DNA from 2 places in the Pseudomonas sp. FP453 genome. Region 2 is predicted to be linked to the other one. Evidence: riboswitches for the same ligand, from Rfam matches in the RefSeq annotation. Region 2 holds a riboswitch; the other holds the start of a gene.
The links. Region 2 has a riboswitch for manganese ahead of mntP (manganese efflux pump MntP). Riboswitches for the same ligand answer to the same signal wherever they lie in the genome.
Positions count from the first base shown of each region.

Region 1: another riboswitch for manganese. It lies ahead of PSH87_RS04760 (TMEM165/GDT1 family protein); the one in region 2 lies ahead of mntP (manganese efflux pump MntP).

Region 1 covers NZ_CP117435.1:1,053,679-1,059,821, forward strand. The annotation lists gene PSH87_RS04725 (hypothetical protein) at 1-76, opposite strand, end outside; gene PSH87_RS04730 (hypothetical protein) at 260-517, shown strand; gene PSH87_RS04735 (1-acyl-sn-glycerol-3-phosphate acyltransferase) at 644-1,807, opposite strand; gene PSH87_RS04740 (CPXCG motif-containing cysteine-rich protein) at 1,940-2,122, shown strand; gene PSH87_RS04745 (putative signal transducing protein) at 2,134-2,394, shown strand; gene PSH87_RS04750 (SOS response-associated peptidase) at 2,431-3,051, shown strand; gene PSH87_RS04755 (M48 family metallopeptidase) at 3,158-3,976, shown strand; gene PSH87_RS04760 (TMEM165/GDT1 family protein) at 4,111-4,695, opposite strand; yybP-ykoY riboswitch at 4,785-4,904, opposite strand; gene PSH87_RS04765 (class I SAM-dependent methyltransferase) at 4,956-5,954, opposite strand; gene PSH87_RS04770 (2-hydroxyacid dehydrogenase) at 5,985-6,143, opposite strand, start outside.
Region 2 covers NZ_CP117435.1:2,422,839-2,428,981, forward strand. The annotation lists gene PSH87_RS11125 (NAD(P)-dependent alcohol dehydrogenase) at 1-790, shown strand, start outside; gene mntP (manganese efflux pump MntP) at 950-1,513, opposite strand; yybP-ykoY riboswitch at 1,528-1,695, opposite strand; gene PSH87_RS11135 (hypothetical protein) at 1,735-2,046, opposite strand; gene PSH87_RS11140 (secretin and TonB N-terminal domain-containing protein) at 2,263-2,907, shown strand; gene PSH87_RS11145 (RNA polymerase sigma factor) at 2,904-3,449, shown strand; partial or broken gene PSH87_RS11150 (FecR domain-containing protein) at 3,487-4,417, shown strand; partial or broken gene gspJ (type II secretion system minor pseudopilin GspJ) at 4,424-5,021, opposite strand; gene gspH (type II secretion system minor pseudopilin GspH) at 5,018-5,470, opposite strand; gene PSH87_RS11165 (type II secretion system protein N) at 5,564-5,995, shown strand; gene gspI (type II secretion system minor pseudopilin GspI) at 5,982-6,143, opposite strand, start outside.

The sequences.
Region 1 (6,143 bases), 1.4 Mb from region 2:
GGCCGCCGACCAGCGCCTCTTGTTCATCGCTGGGGGCGATCAGATACAGCCGATCCTGGTTGTGCGCGTGCAGCATGACAAGCTCCCGAACGTTCGAAGGGCAACAGAGTGGCTTGTTAAGGTGACGTTCAGGTGACGCCGTAAATTACTGGATACATTAGCCGTTCATGTTGGGATGCAATATTGGTGGCTGATGAGGCTGCTACGTCCAGCCATGTATCAGAACTGATACCCAGCCACTGTGTTACCGAGGTTTGCGATGGCGCTGCCCGCACTATTGATCAATGCTGTGGCTTTAACGATGGCCTTCCCGGGGGCGGCGTTGCTGGCGATCACCCGCCTGCGCGAGCAACGCGCGATGGCTGACCTGACCGCGCAAAGCGAACAGCGCGCGATTGACCAGCCGATGCTGTTTCTGGATGTGCGCACCGAACGGGCGCATCGCTTGGCATACCGTATCGGGTTCGCCTGCCTGGGGTTGGCGCTGCTGACTTCCTGGATCAGCACCTGCCTTTAGAAACACCCTAAAACAAATGTGGGAGCTGGCTTGCCTGCGATAGCGGTCTGTCTGAGCCAGATGCATAGGCTGACACACTGCAATCGCGGGCAAGCCCGCTCCCACACAAGCTCTCGCCCACATTTTTTACAGCGGGATGCCCGCCTTGACGCGGTACTGATTGCGCACCGGCGTCGCATACTGCACCACCAGAAACGGCCGATGCTCAACCGGGCATTCGTTCAAGCGCCGTTCCCACTCCGCCTTCGCCTTGGCCAGTTCATCCGCCGGGAACACCTCGGCTGCCGTCGGCACCTGCAATTGCGGGTCTGCCTCGCTCCACTGCGCGTACGCCAGGTAATGCACCGGAAACAACCGGTAACCGCCGAGAATCTGCCGGTCCATTTCCGTCGCCAGCACTTTGGTGTCTTCAAAGCGCTCGGTGATCGGCGGGGCGAAGTTCACATGCACCCGGCCCTTGTAGCCGGTGATGCCCAGGGCGATGCTCACGTCATCTTCGCCCGGCGCCTTGCAGTAGGTGCCGGTGGTGGCGCGGATATACAGCTCGCGCGCCTTGGCCGAATCGCAGGGGTCGTATTCGTAGCTGATGGACACCGGCGTCAGGTTCAGCGACTGGATCACCTCGGCAAACGGCTCATCCTTGCGGCTGACGTGGAACATCTTGAGGATCGCCGACTCGGTGCGGTCATCCCCGTCCTTGGCGCGGCCTTCGGCCTGGGCGATCCAGATCGACTCGCAGTCGTTGCGGATCGAATGGTTGATATAGGCCGACAGCAAGTTGAAGGCGGCCATCTTTTCTTTTCGCCCGGTGATCGAGCGGTGCACGATAAAGCTCTTGTTCAGGCGCATCAGGTCGCTGACAAACGGCTTTTGCAGCAAATTGTCGCCGATGGCGATGCGCGGCGTCGGCAGGCCGGCGTGGTACACGGCGTAGTTGACGAAGGCCGGGTCCATCACGATGTCGCGGTGGTTGGCCAGGAACAGGTAGGCGGTGCCGGACTTGAGCTGCTCGACGCCGGTGTAGGTCACGCCGTCGGTCGCGCGGTCGATGGTGTGGTCGACGTAGTACTCGACTTTGTCCTGCAGCGTCGCCACGGTGGTGACGCCGGCGAATTCACGGCGCAGCTTGCGGGCGATCATCGGCTTGAGCAGCCAGCCCAGGGCGCCGGCGAAGCGCGGAAAGCGGAAGTGGGTCAGGATGTCCAGAAAGGCCTTGTCACTGAACAGTCGGTCCAGCACTGCCGGGACTTCGCTGTCGTTGTAAGGTCGGATGGTATCGAATTGGCCCATCATGCTCTCTTGTTAGAAACGGCTAGGGTAAGTAAAGGAAATGCCAGGGAGCGGTCCGGGAAATGGGCCCGGCCGGAAATAGCCCTGTAAATAGACCGGCGATTATACGCACAAGTCACTCTGGAGGCTGCGATGCTGGAAACCGCGACGTACGATTGTCCTTATTGTGGGGAAGAGGTTGAGACAACGGTGGATTTGTCTGGCGGTGACCAGAACTATATAGAGGACTGCCAGGTGTGTTGCCGCCCGATCACTTTCGATCTACAGGTCCATGGCGACGAGTGGATGCTTGAAACCCGCAGTGAAAACGAATGACAGGACCGCCCATGCAGCGAATCTATGAACCGGAAAACCTGATGGAAGGCGAGTTGCTGCAGCAGATGCTCGCCAGCGAGGGTATCGAGGCGCACCTGGTGGGGCGCCATCTGCTCGGTGGCACCGGCGAGCTGCCGATATTCGGCCTGCTGGGCCTGGAGGTGGACAACGACCAGGCCGCGTGTGCCCGTGAGTTGATTACTGCCTATATCGGCGCGCAACCCATGCCCGGCGATGAACCCGACAGCTTCCCCGACGTGTTGGTCTGTTAGGCTGTCGGTCGGTTTACCCAAGAGTCGTGTTGCCCCATGTGTGGACGTTATGCCCTGTTTCGCTGGAATCCCTCCTTTGCTGCCTTGCCGGGCTTTCCGGCCGACCAGCAGGCCCAGTGGAACATCTCCCCGAATGACTCGGTGCTGATCCAGCGCGCCGACGCCGGCCAGCGCACCCTGGCCCGAGCGCGCTGGGGCCTGACGCCGCCCTGGCTGACCGACCTTTCGCGCACGCCCGCCCACGCCCGCGCCGAAACCCTGGCCGAGCAACCGATGTTTCGCGAAGCGTTTCGCCAGCGCCGTTGCCTGCTGCCGGCCAATGGCTTTTACGAATGGCGCGGCACCCAGCGCAAGCGCCCGTACTGGTTGACGCCGGGGGAGGGCTCCACGCTGTTTTTTGCGGCGATCTGGGAGGCCTATCCGGTGCAGGAACAAGTGTGGCTGAGCACGGCCGTGGTCACCCAACCCGCGCAAAGCCAGCGCCGGCCTTTGATTCTGGATGCCGCAGGGCAGGAGGCCTGGCTCAATCCCGAGACGCCTTTGCACACGCTCCAGGCGCTGTTGGCCAGCGAGCCGGCTGCGTTGCGTGAGCGTGTGTTGGCCAACATGGTCAATGATCCCAAGCTGAACGGACCGGAATGTTTGACGCCGGGTTGAGCTGCGCGTGAGATGTATCTGAAATTCTGCGGTTACACGTCTGTTGTATCTGGCGCCGATACACATGAGCGCCTAGGATACGCGCCATGTTTTCAGGGAGAGTGTCATGAAGAAATCATTGGCGATAAACGTTTTGGCAGCCGCGCTGCTGCTGGCTGGTTGCCAGTCGGTCAACACCACCACCGGCGGCGCCGTTGGCGTGGAGCGCAAGCAGTACATGTTCAGCATGCTGTCGAGCCAGGAAGTCGACCAGATGTATGCCCAGTCCTACCAGCAGACGTTGGGCGAGGCCAGCAGCAAGGGCCAACTGGACAAGACCAGCGCCAATGCCAAGCGTGTGCAGGCCATCGCCAACCGCTTGATCGCCCAGGCACCGACCTTCCGCCCCGATGCGGCGCAGTGGAAGTGGGAAGTGAACCTGATCAAAAGCGACGAGATGAACGCCAACTGCGGGCCTGGCGGCAAGATCTTTGTGTACAGCGCGTTGATCGACAACCTCAAGCTGACGGATGACGAACTGGCCGCGGTGATGGGCCATGAAATCGCCCACGCCTTGCGCGAGCACGGGCGCGAAGCCATGTCCAAGGCCTACGGTATCCAGATGGCGAAGCAGGGCGCGGGCGCGCTGTTCGGCCTGGGCCAGGACAGCCTGGCATTGGCCGATACCGTGGCCAACTACGGCATGACTTTGCCCAACAGCCGGGCCAATGAAAACGAAGCAGACCTGATCGGCCTGGAGCTGTCGGCTCGCGCCGGCTACAACCCGAATGCGGCGATCACCCTGTGGAACAAGATGGCCAAGGCTTCGGAAGGGGCACCGCCTGAGTTCATGAGCACTCACCCGGCGTCGGATAGCCGGATTGCGTCTTTGCAGGCGGCGATTCCGAAGGTGATGCCGTTGTACCAGCAGGCCAAGAAGTCCTGATACTAAAGGTCTGGTGAAGATCCAAATGTGGGAGCTGGCTTGCCTGCGATAGCGGTATGTCAGCTTGCACATCCCTAGCTGGCCCACCGCAATCGCGGGCAAGCCCGCTCCCACATGGGATTGGGTTTACAAATCTAGATCCAACCGCTGCTCTGCATCGCCTTGTAGACCGCAACCACCGCCAGCACGAAGAACGCCGTAGCCGCCAGTCGACGAATCAAGGTCAGCGGCAGCTTCTCCGCCGCAAAATTCCCCGCCAGAACCACCGGTACGTTGGCAATCAACATGCCCAGGGTGGTGCCGATAATCACCAGCCACAACTCGGGATACTGTGCCGCCAGCATCACCGTGGCGATCTGGGTCTTGTCACCGATTTCGGCAAGGAAGAACGCGATCAGCGTGGTCAGGAACGGCCCGAATTTGCGGGTGGTGCTGGCTTCGTCGTCATCGAGTTTGTCCGGCACCAAAGTCCACAACGCGGTGGCGCAGAAGCTCGCCGCGAGGATCCAGTGCAACACCGCATCCGAGAAGAAGCTGCCAAACCATGCGCCCACGGCACCGGCTGCCGCATGGTTGGCCAGGGTCGCGGCGACGATGCCGGCGATGATCGGCCAGGGTTTGCGAAAGCGTGCGGCCAGGATGAGCGCGAGCAGTTGCGTCTTGTCGCCGATTTCGGCCAAGGCAACGATTGCGGTAGGAACGAGTAATGAATCCAGCATCAGGTAGGTTTCCAGGGGCGGGTCGACACGGCTATGACACGTACAGCCTTCCCGCCCCGGGTAAGGTGTGCGTGTCATAGGTCTTGTCAAACCCCGGTCCGTCTGTGCGGACACCTGGGTCGCATACGCCATGGTCTGTTGACCAAGTATGTTGACGTATGCCGGACGAGCGTGGCGCTCGTGGGAGACTACTCCCCTAGGACGGAGCGGATTCTGCCTAGGCAAAACCCATTCGGCAAGCCTTCTTTTTCAAACGCCCGTCAGCCGCGCTTGGCGCGGTAGATGCGGAAACCATTGCCTTCGGCCTTGATTGCGCACACGCCCAGATGCTCTTCGATCAGCGGTTGGTACTTCAGGAAACTGTTGGCGACCAAACGCAGTTCGCCGCCTTTTGCCAGGTGTTTCGCCGCTTTTCGCAGCAGATTCTCCGTAGCGAAATAATCCGTGTGTACGCCGACATGGAACGGCGGGTTGCTCAGAATCGTGTTCAAACTCATCGGTGCGGCGTCGATCCCGTCGCCGGTCAGCACGTCGGCTTCCAGACCGTTGGCCGCCAAGGTCAGGCGGCTGCTGGCGGCGGCGAACGCATCCACGTCGAGCATCGTCACTGTGTTGTGCGGGTAGCGACGTTTGACCGCTGCCCCCAACACGCCCGCGCCGCAACCGAAGTCCAGCAGGTGACCGCTGGGCAGTTTGTCCAGATGCTCCAGCAGCAGTTCAGTGCCGCGATCCAGGCGACCGTGGCTGAACACCCCCGGCAAGCTCACGACCTTGAGCGGACCTTCAGGCAGCGGCACATCGAAGACTTGGGCCAGGCTTTCCAGTTCGACCGCTTGCGGCGCGTTGGCCACGGTGACTTGCCACAGTTGGCAATGCCGCGCGTTGTCCAGCTTGCGCGGCTTGCCGAAGGGGATCATCTGCTTGGCAGCACTTTCGATACCGCCTTTTTTCTCGCCCACCAGAAACAGTTCGGCGCCGGGCAAACGTGCGGCCACGGCATTGAGCAGGTAGTCGGTGAGGTCCTTGGATTTGGGCAGGAAAATCACCGCCGCATCAAATGCGCGCTCGGGCACATTGACCCCGAACTGGCTGCGCTCGGGGAAGCGTGCGTCGAGTGCCGCCTGGTCGCCGGCGTGCCAGCACCAGCCGTGGGCGTTGGGCAGGCGACCGAGCAGGTCGTCGGCGGGCAACCCTACCAGCAGCAGGTTGCCTTGAAAAAGTTCGGCCTGACGAAGCAGTACTTCACTGCGCGGATCCATGGTCTGCTCCTTGAAAAGGAGCGCAGTTTATCAACTGACGACACGTAGCGGGGCGCCGCTGAAAAAGCCCCGGGCGTTTTCCGCCAGCTGGCCGACGATGCGCTGGCGCGCTTCGCGGCTGCCCCAGGCGTTGTGGGGGGTAACGATCAGCCGCGGGATGTCACCGGCCAGCAGCGGATTGCCGTTGAC
Region 2 (6,143 bases):
CTGCCAACACTGCGCGTCGTGCGCCGAAGGCGAAGAACAATATTGCGAGAACGGCTTTACCGGCACCTACAACGGCCCGGTGTTTGGCGGTGAAAACACCTTTGGCGGCTACTCCGACAGCATCGTGGTCAAGGAGAAGTTCGTGCTGCGCATCTCCCACGATGACAGCAACCTGGCGGCCGTGGCGCCGTTGCTGTGCGCGGGCATCACCACCTATTCGCCGCTGCACCACTGGAAGGTCGGCCCCGGCAAGAAAGTCGGCGTGGTCGGCCTGGGCGGCCTCGGCCATATGGCGGTGAAGATCGCCCACGCCATGGGCGCCCATGTGACCTTGTTCACCACCTCACCGAACAAACGCGAAGACGGCCTGCGCCTGGGCGCCGACCAGGTGGTGGTGTCGAAGAATGCCGATGAAATGGCCGCCGTCACCAACAGCCTGGACTTCATCCTCAACACCGTCGCCGCGCCCCACAACCTCGACGCGTTCCTCAACCTGCTCAAGCGTGACGGCACCATGACCCTGGTTGGCGCCCCCGACAGCCCGCACCCGTCGCCGTCGGTGTTCAACCTGATCTTCAAGCGCCGCAGCCTGGCGGGGTCGTTGATCGGCGGGATTCAGGAGACCCAGGACATGCTGGACTTCTGTGCCAAGCATGGGATTGTCTCGGACATCGAGTTGATCGATATCCAGGGGATCAATGAGGCGTATGAGCGGATGCTCAAGGGCGATGTGAAGTATCGCTTTGTGATTGATATGGACAGCTTGAAGAAAGAACGCAACGCGGCCTAGTAACACCGCCCACTTGATTGTGGGCACTGCTTTCTGTGGGAGCTGGCTTGCCTGCGATGCAGACACCTCGGTCTTTCAGTTAGACCAAGGTGATGCCATCGCAGGCAAGCCAGCTCCCACAGAAAAGCCCGCACCCACCTGTTTGCTCAGCGCTGTTGCTTAGACCGACAAGTGCTCATACAAAATCGTCGCACCCACCACCATCAACACCACCCCGCCCACCATCTCCGCACGCTTGCCCACCACCGTGCCCAGCACCCGCCCAAGCATCATGCCAATGGTCACCATGGTCATGGTCGCCAGGCCAATCGCCGCCGACGCCACCAGGATATTCACATCGACAAACGCCAGGCCCACACCCACCGCCAGGGCATCGATGCTGGTGGCAAAGGCCGTCACGGCAAGAATCATGAAGGAGTGCTGGGTCGGCTTTTCAGCCTCTTCATCCTCGGCCTTGAGCCCGTTGTAGATCATGTGCAGGCCCAATGCGACCAGCAGGGTAAAGGCGATCCAGTGGTCCCAGTCTTCCACCCAGCGCGTGGCGGCGTGGCCGATGGCCCAGCCGATCATCGGGGTGATGGCTTCGATCACGCCAAAGATCAGGCCGGCGCGCAGGGCTTCGGTGAGGCGCGGTTTGTGCAGGCTGGAGCCTTTGCCGATGGCCGCCGCAAAGGCGTCGGTAGACATGGCCAGGGCCAGGAGGATCAGGGAAATGGGGTTCACGGTCAGGCTTCCAGTCGGGCTATGGGACACAACGACACGTCCACGCGCCCGACTTTAGGCATGGAAGTGTCGCTGGTCTCACCAACCGCAAAGCGATGTTCGTACCACGGCAGGTTGCCGAATATGTTGATACGAACGCTTCCAACAGGGTCAGAAGCCGGTTACTCCCCAACGAGGGAGGCGATCATAGGCAGGCACAGATGAAAATTTCGTCAAACGGCTCAAGGCCGTTGCGGTTTCACCGAGGTGCCGAAGCTATTGCCCATGCGCACGCTGGTGGCTGCCGGGGTGGACAGGCCCACGGCGTTCGGCGCGCGCTTGTCGACGGGAATGTTTTGCGCCTCACGGTTTTTTTTCGCCGCCTTGGTCGCGTTGCTGTCACTGCCCATCTGTTGGCTCAGGCAGCCGTAGTCGGGCGCCTTGTAGCCGTCCACCGAGACTTCGGTGCAGGTGCTTTTGCTGTTGTCGGCGTGGGCCAGCACGGGCAGGGCGGCGCACAGCAACAGGCTGGCAAGGCTGGGGAACAGTTTCATCGGGCCTCCTGGCAGGCCCTGGGAAGTGGGCCGGTAAGGCTTGAAAGTGTAGTGCAGCGGGCATCCCGTCACCGTGACGTTTTTTTTGCCATCACCGTAACATCAGGTTCATAAACTGGCCTCAGGATGACGGTTTTCAAGGACACGTCGGCCGTGCAGCGATGCAGAGCGGGGGGTGAACAGGGGGCCTGGCGGCGCGCCGTATGCGCCCTGGTCTTGCTGTGGCTGCTGGCAGGCGGCCGTATAGCGCAGGCGGAACCCGTATTGCTGACGTTGGACCTGCCGGCGCAAAACCTGGAGCACGCCCTGCAAGCCTACAGCCGCGCCACCGGCATGGCGGTGCTGGTGGACCGCGAACTGACCCGGGGCCGGCGCTCCATCAGCGTGCATGGGCGCTTCACGGCGCAGGAGGCTCTGGCAATGTTGCTGACCGGGAGTGGCCTGATGGCGCGTTATGCCCGCAGTGATGCGTTCACCCTGCAACTGGCGCAGGTCAGCCGGCCGGCCACCACCAAGGGCGCGTCGGCACGCAACGCCGCGCGGATCAACAACAGCTACGCCACGGCCTTGCAGCAGGCCATCGAGACCAGCCTGTGCGGTTCGCCCCTGACCCGTCCCGGCAGTTTTCGCGCCTTGGTGCAGGTGTGGGTCAACCCGGATGGGCTGATCGAGTACAGCCGGCTGGTCAGCTCCACCGGCGATGAACAACGCGATGAAGCACTGGTGCGCAACCTCAGTGCGGCCCGGGTCGAACGCCCCGCGCCGAGCTCGCTGCGCCAGCCGGTGACGTTGCTTTTGATGCCCGACACCACAGGAACACGCATGGAATGCACAGCAGGGAAGGGAGCCACGCACGGATGAAAAATACCGGGCACAGCACGATGGTCAGTTTGTTCCTGGCGTCCTACGAAGACTTCAAGGTGCGTTTGCGCAAGCGCCTGGGCTCGGAGGACCTGGCCAACGACGTCCTGCACGAAACCTACCTGCGGGTGGACCGCATGGACGTGCCGCCAAACCTCGCACAACCCAACGCCTACCTCTACCGCATGGCCTTGAACATCGCTGCCGACCGCCGCCAGGCCGACGCGCGCCTGCTCACCGGCAGCGAAGTCGAGGAGCTGCTGCAAGCCGCCGACGAAGCCCAGGACCCGTCGCGGGTGGTGGGCGGCCAGCGCGAGGTGCAATCGCTGGTCAAAGCCCTGTATGAGCTGCCCGCACGCCGGCGCAAAATCCTCATCGCCGCGCGTCTGGAGGAAGCGCCGCACCTGGAAATCTCCCAGCGTTTTGGCATTTCCACGCGCATGGTCGAGAAGGAAATCAAGGCCGCCCTCGGCCACTGCGCCAAGCGCCTCGAAAGAAAAGTGATTCAGCGGTTCGGTCCCGGGGCCGGAAAACCGTCTTAGTGTCGAGTCCCTGATAAAACCGTGAGTATGTGCGCGCTTGAACATTTTTAACCTCTCCACCGCCCGGGCAGCCTCCGCCAGTCCTTTGCACGATGAAGCCCGCGACTGGCTGCTCCTGCTGACGTCGGGCCGCGCCACCGTGGCCGACGCCAAGGCCTTGCAGGCCTGGCGTGCCCAGAGCCCGGAGCATGCCCAGGCGTTCGAGCAAACCAAGGTCCTGTGGCAGCAACTGGCCCCCGCCCTGGAGCACGCCGCGCCATCGCGCAGCTTTGGCCGCCGTGCCTTCCTGGGCGGCGCGATAGCTGCCTCGGCGGCGTTGGTCATGGTGCGCGTCGGCACGCCGGGTGGTTTTGCCGGGCTCACGGCCGACTATCGCACCGAGGTCGGTGAGCAGCGCCAAGTGCTGTTGAGTGACGGGGTCAGCCTGGAGCTCAATACCCAGACGCGCATCAGCCGGATCGGTGAGGGGATTGAATTGCTGGAAGGCGAAGTCGAGGTGGTCGCCCGTCTGGCGCAGCCGCTGCGGGTCCAGGCCGGTGACGGTTGGGTCAGTGCCGCGCAGGCACGCTTCAATCTGCGCAACACCGACCACAGCGTGTGCGTGACCTGCATCGAGGGTTCGCTGTCGGTGGACGCCGGCGGGCACAGTGTGAGCCTGGGCAGCGGCCGTCAACTGACCTACAGCGCGGCGGGCATCGGCGCGCCCGTGGTGGTCGACACCCAAGCCGTGGTGGCCTGGCGCGAACAGGTGTTGGTGTTCAACAACGCCACGCTGGCCACGGTGGTGGACGAGATCAATCGCTACCGCCCGCCCAGGGATGCTGGTGTTGCTCAACAAGGAACTGGGCCAGCGCCGGGTGCAGGCGCGCTTCAGCTTGCAGCAGCTGGCGGGCGTGGCGTTGCTGATTCGCGACGCGTACGGCGCCAAGTGCACGGAGCTGCCGGGTGGGGTGGTGTTGTTGAGTTGAGGCGCCTTACTGCAACGGCCCCACCACCTGCCGATATCGCTCCACCCCCTGCGGTGTCTCGCGCACCAGGCTGATCTCCAGCCCCAACGGCTCCTCGCGCTTATTGCCGCTCAACTGGCGCCAGCCTTTGTCCTTGTCCCACACCCGCACCTGCACATCACTCACGCCCCGCGAGCACCACCACGCCGTCCTTGGCCGCCGGCAGTGGGAAGCGGTCCCGCGCGGGCGCTGCGGCCCGGTACAGCGAGTCGCCCTTGAGCCACCAGCGCACCCGTTGCAAGCCATCGCCTGTGGCTGGCGCGCTGCGGATCACCTCCAGGCGAAAGCCCTTGCTGTCGGAGCTGCGCACCGTCACGGCGGCCAGTCCAGCGTCCTTTGCCGTACCGGGTTCGGCCAGTTCAACGCTGGCGCGCAGGCTGATATCGCGCTGCATCTGGTTCAACGCCCGCAACAACCCCTCGGTCTGTTCGGTGCTGGCCTGTAGATGCTGGTCGGCACGGGTCACGCTGTCGAGCCCGCGCCAGGCGATCACGCTGACCAGCGCCATCAGCATGATCGCCACCATCACTTCGATCAGGGTGAAGCCTTGTTGGGACTTGTTCATGGCTGGCTCACCACCCGCAGCAAACCGGCGGCGTCCCGTTGCAGGCTGAGGCTGTGTTGCCCGTCCGACAGCACCACCCGCAGCGGTGGGTTGATCCATTCGGCATTGAGCACCAGGGTTTGCCGGGGCTCGACGGTGAGTTGCATCGGCGTGCTCTCCCATAAGCGCGGACGCAGTTGGGCGTCGCCCTGGAACGCTTCCACGCCCAGGCCATCGTCACTGCGGCGGTTGAAGCGAAAGCCCTTGGTATCGGCGCGCAAGCTGATCGGGCGGCCGTCGGCGCGGGCTTCGGCCTGGGCGATTTGCAGCAACTGACTCAGACGTTCGGCGTCCTTGCGCAGCAGTTTCAGCGGGTCGGGTTTGATCGTCAGGCTGATGGCGGCGCTGGCGATGCCGATGATCACCAGCACCACCATCAGCTCGATCAGGGTGAAGCCTTGCTGTTTCATCCGTCGGCTCCTGGAGAACTGGCGAGTTTGTGAAATAAAAAAGTGGGAATTGCTCTGTAGGCTGAGGCCACGGACAAACAGGAGGTCCACCCCATGGCATTCGCCCTTCGTGTTTCACCCGCCCACGGCGTGCAGGCGCTGGCCTTGCTCGCGGCGTTGGCGGGCGTGGTGATCTGGACGCCGCTGCTGCTCACATCCGCTGAATCCCACACGCCCCAGGCCTCGCCCCAGGCGTTGGCGGCCCGCAGCGAAAGCCCGGCGTTGCAGTGGTTTGGCAACGCGCCGAGCGCCCTGCACGTCAAGGTCACCGGCGTACTGGCCGGCGCGCGCGGTGCGGTGGCGATCCTCAGCCTCAACGATGGCCCACCGCGCAGCTTCCTGGTGGGCGAACGCCTCAGCCCCGGCGTGCGCCTGACGGCGATTGAAGGCAGCGCCGTGGAGCTTGAGCGCGGCGGCGAAAAGGTCCGCGTCAACCTCGACAAACTGCCGGATGGCCCCGCGTTGCCACGCCTCACTCGGCCATGACCTGGGTGTCCAGCCGCGCCAGGGGCGGCGCTTCGCGGCTGGCGTCGAGCACCCGCAGGGTCACTTGAAACAGGCGGCCATCGGCGTTGATGGTTTGCTCGCAGCGCAGTTTCAAACGGCCCTGGTCACAGTCGAACGTCTTTATGCC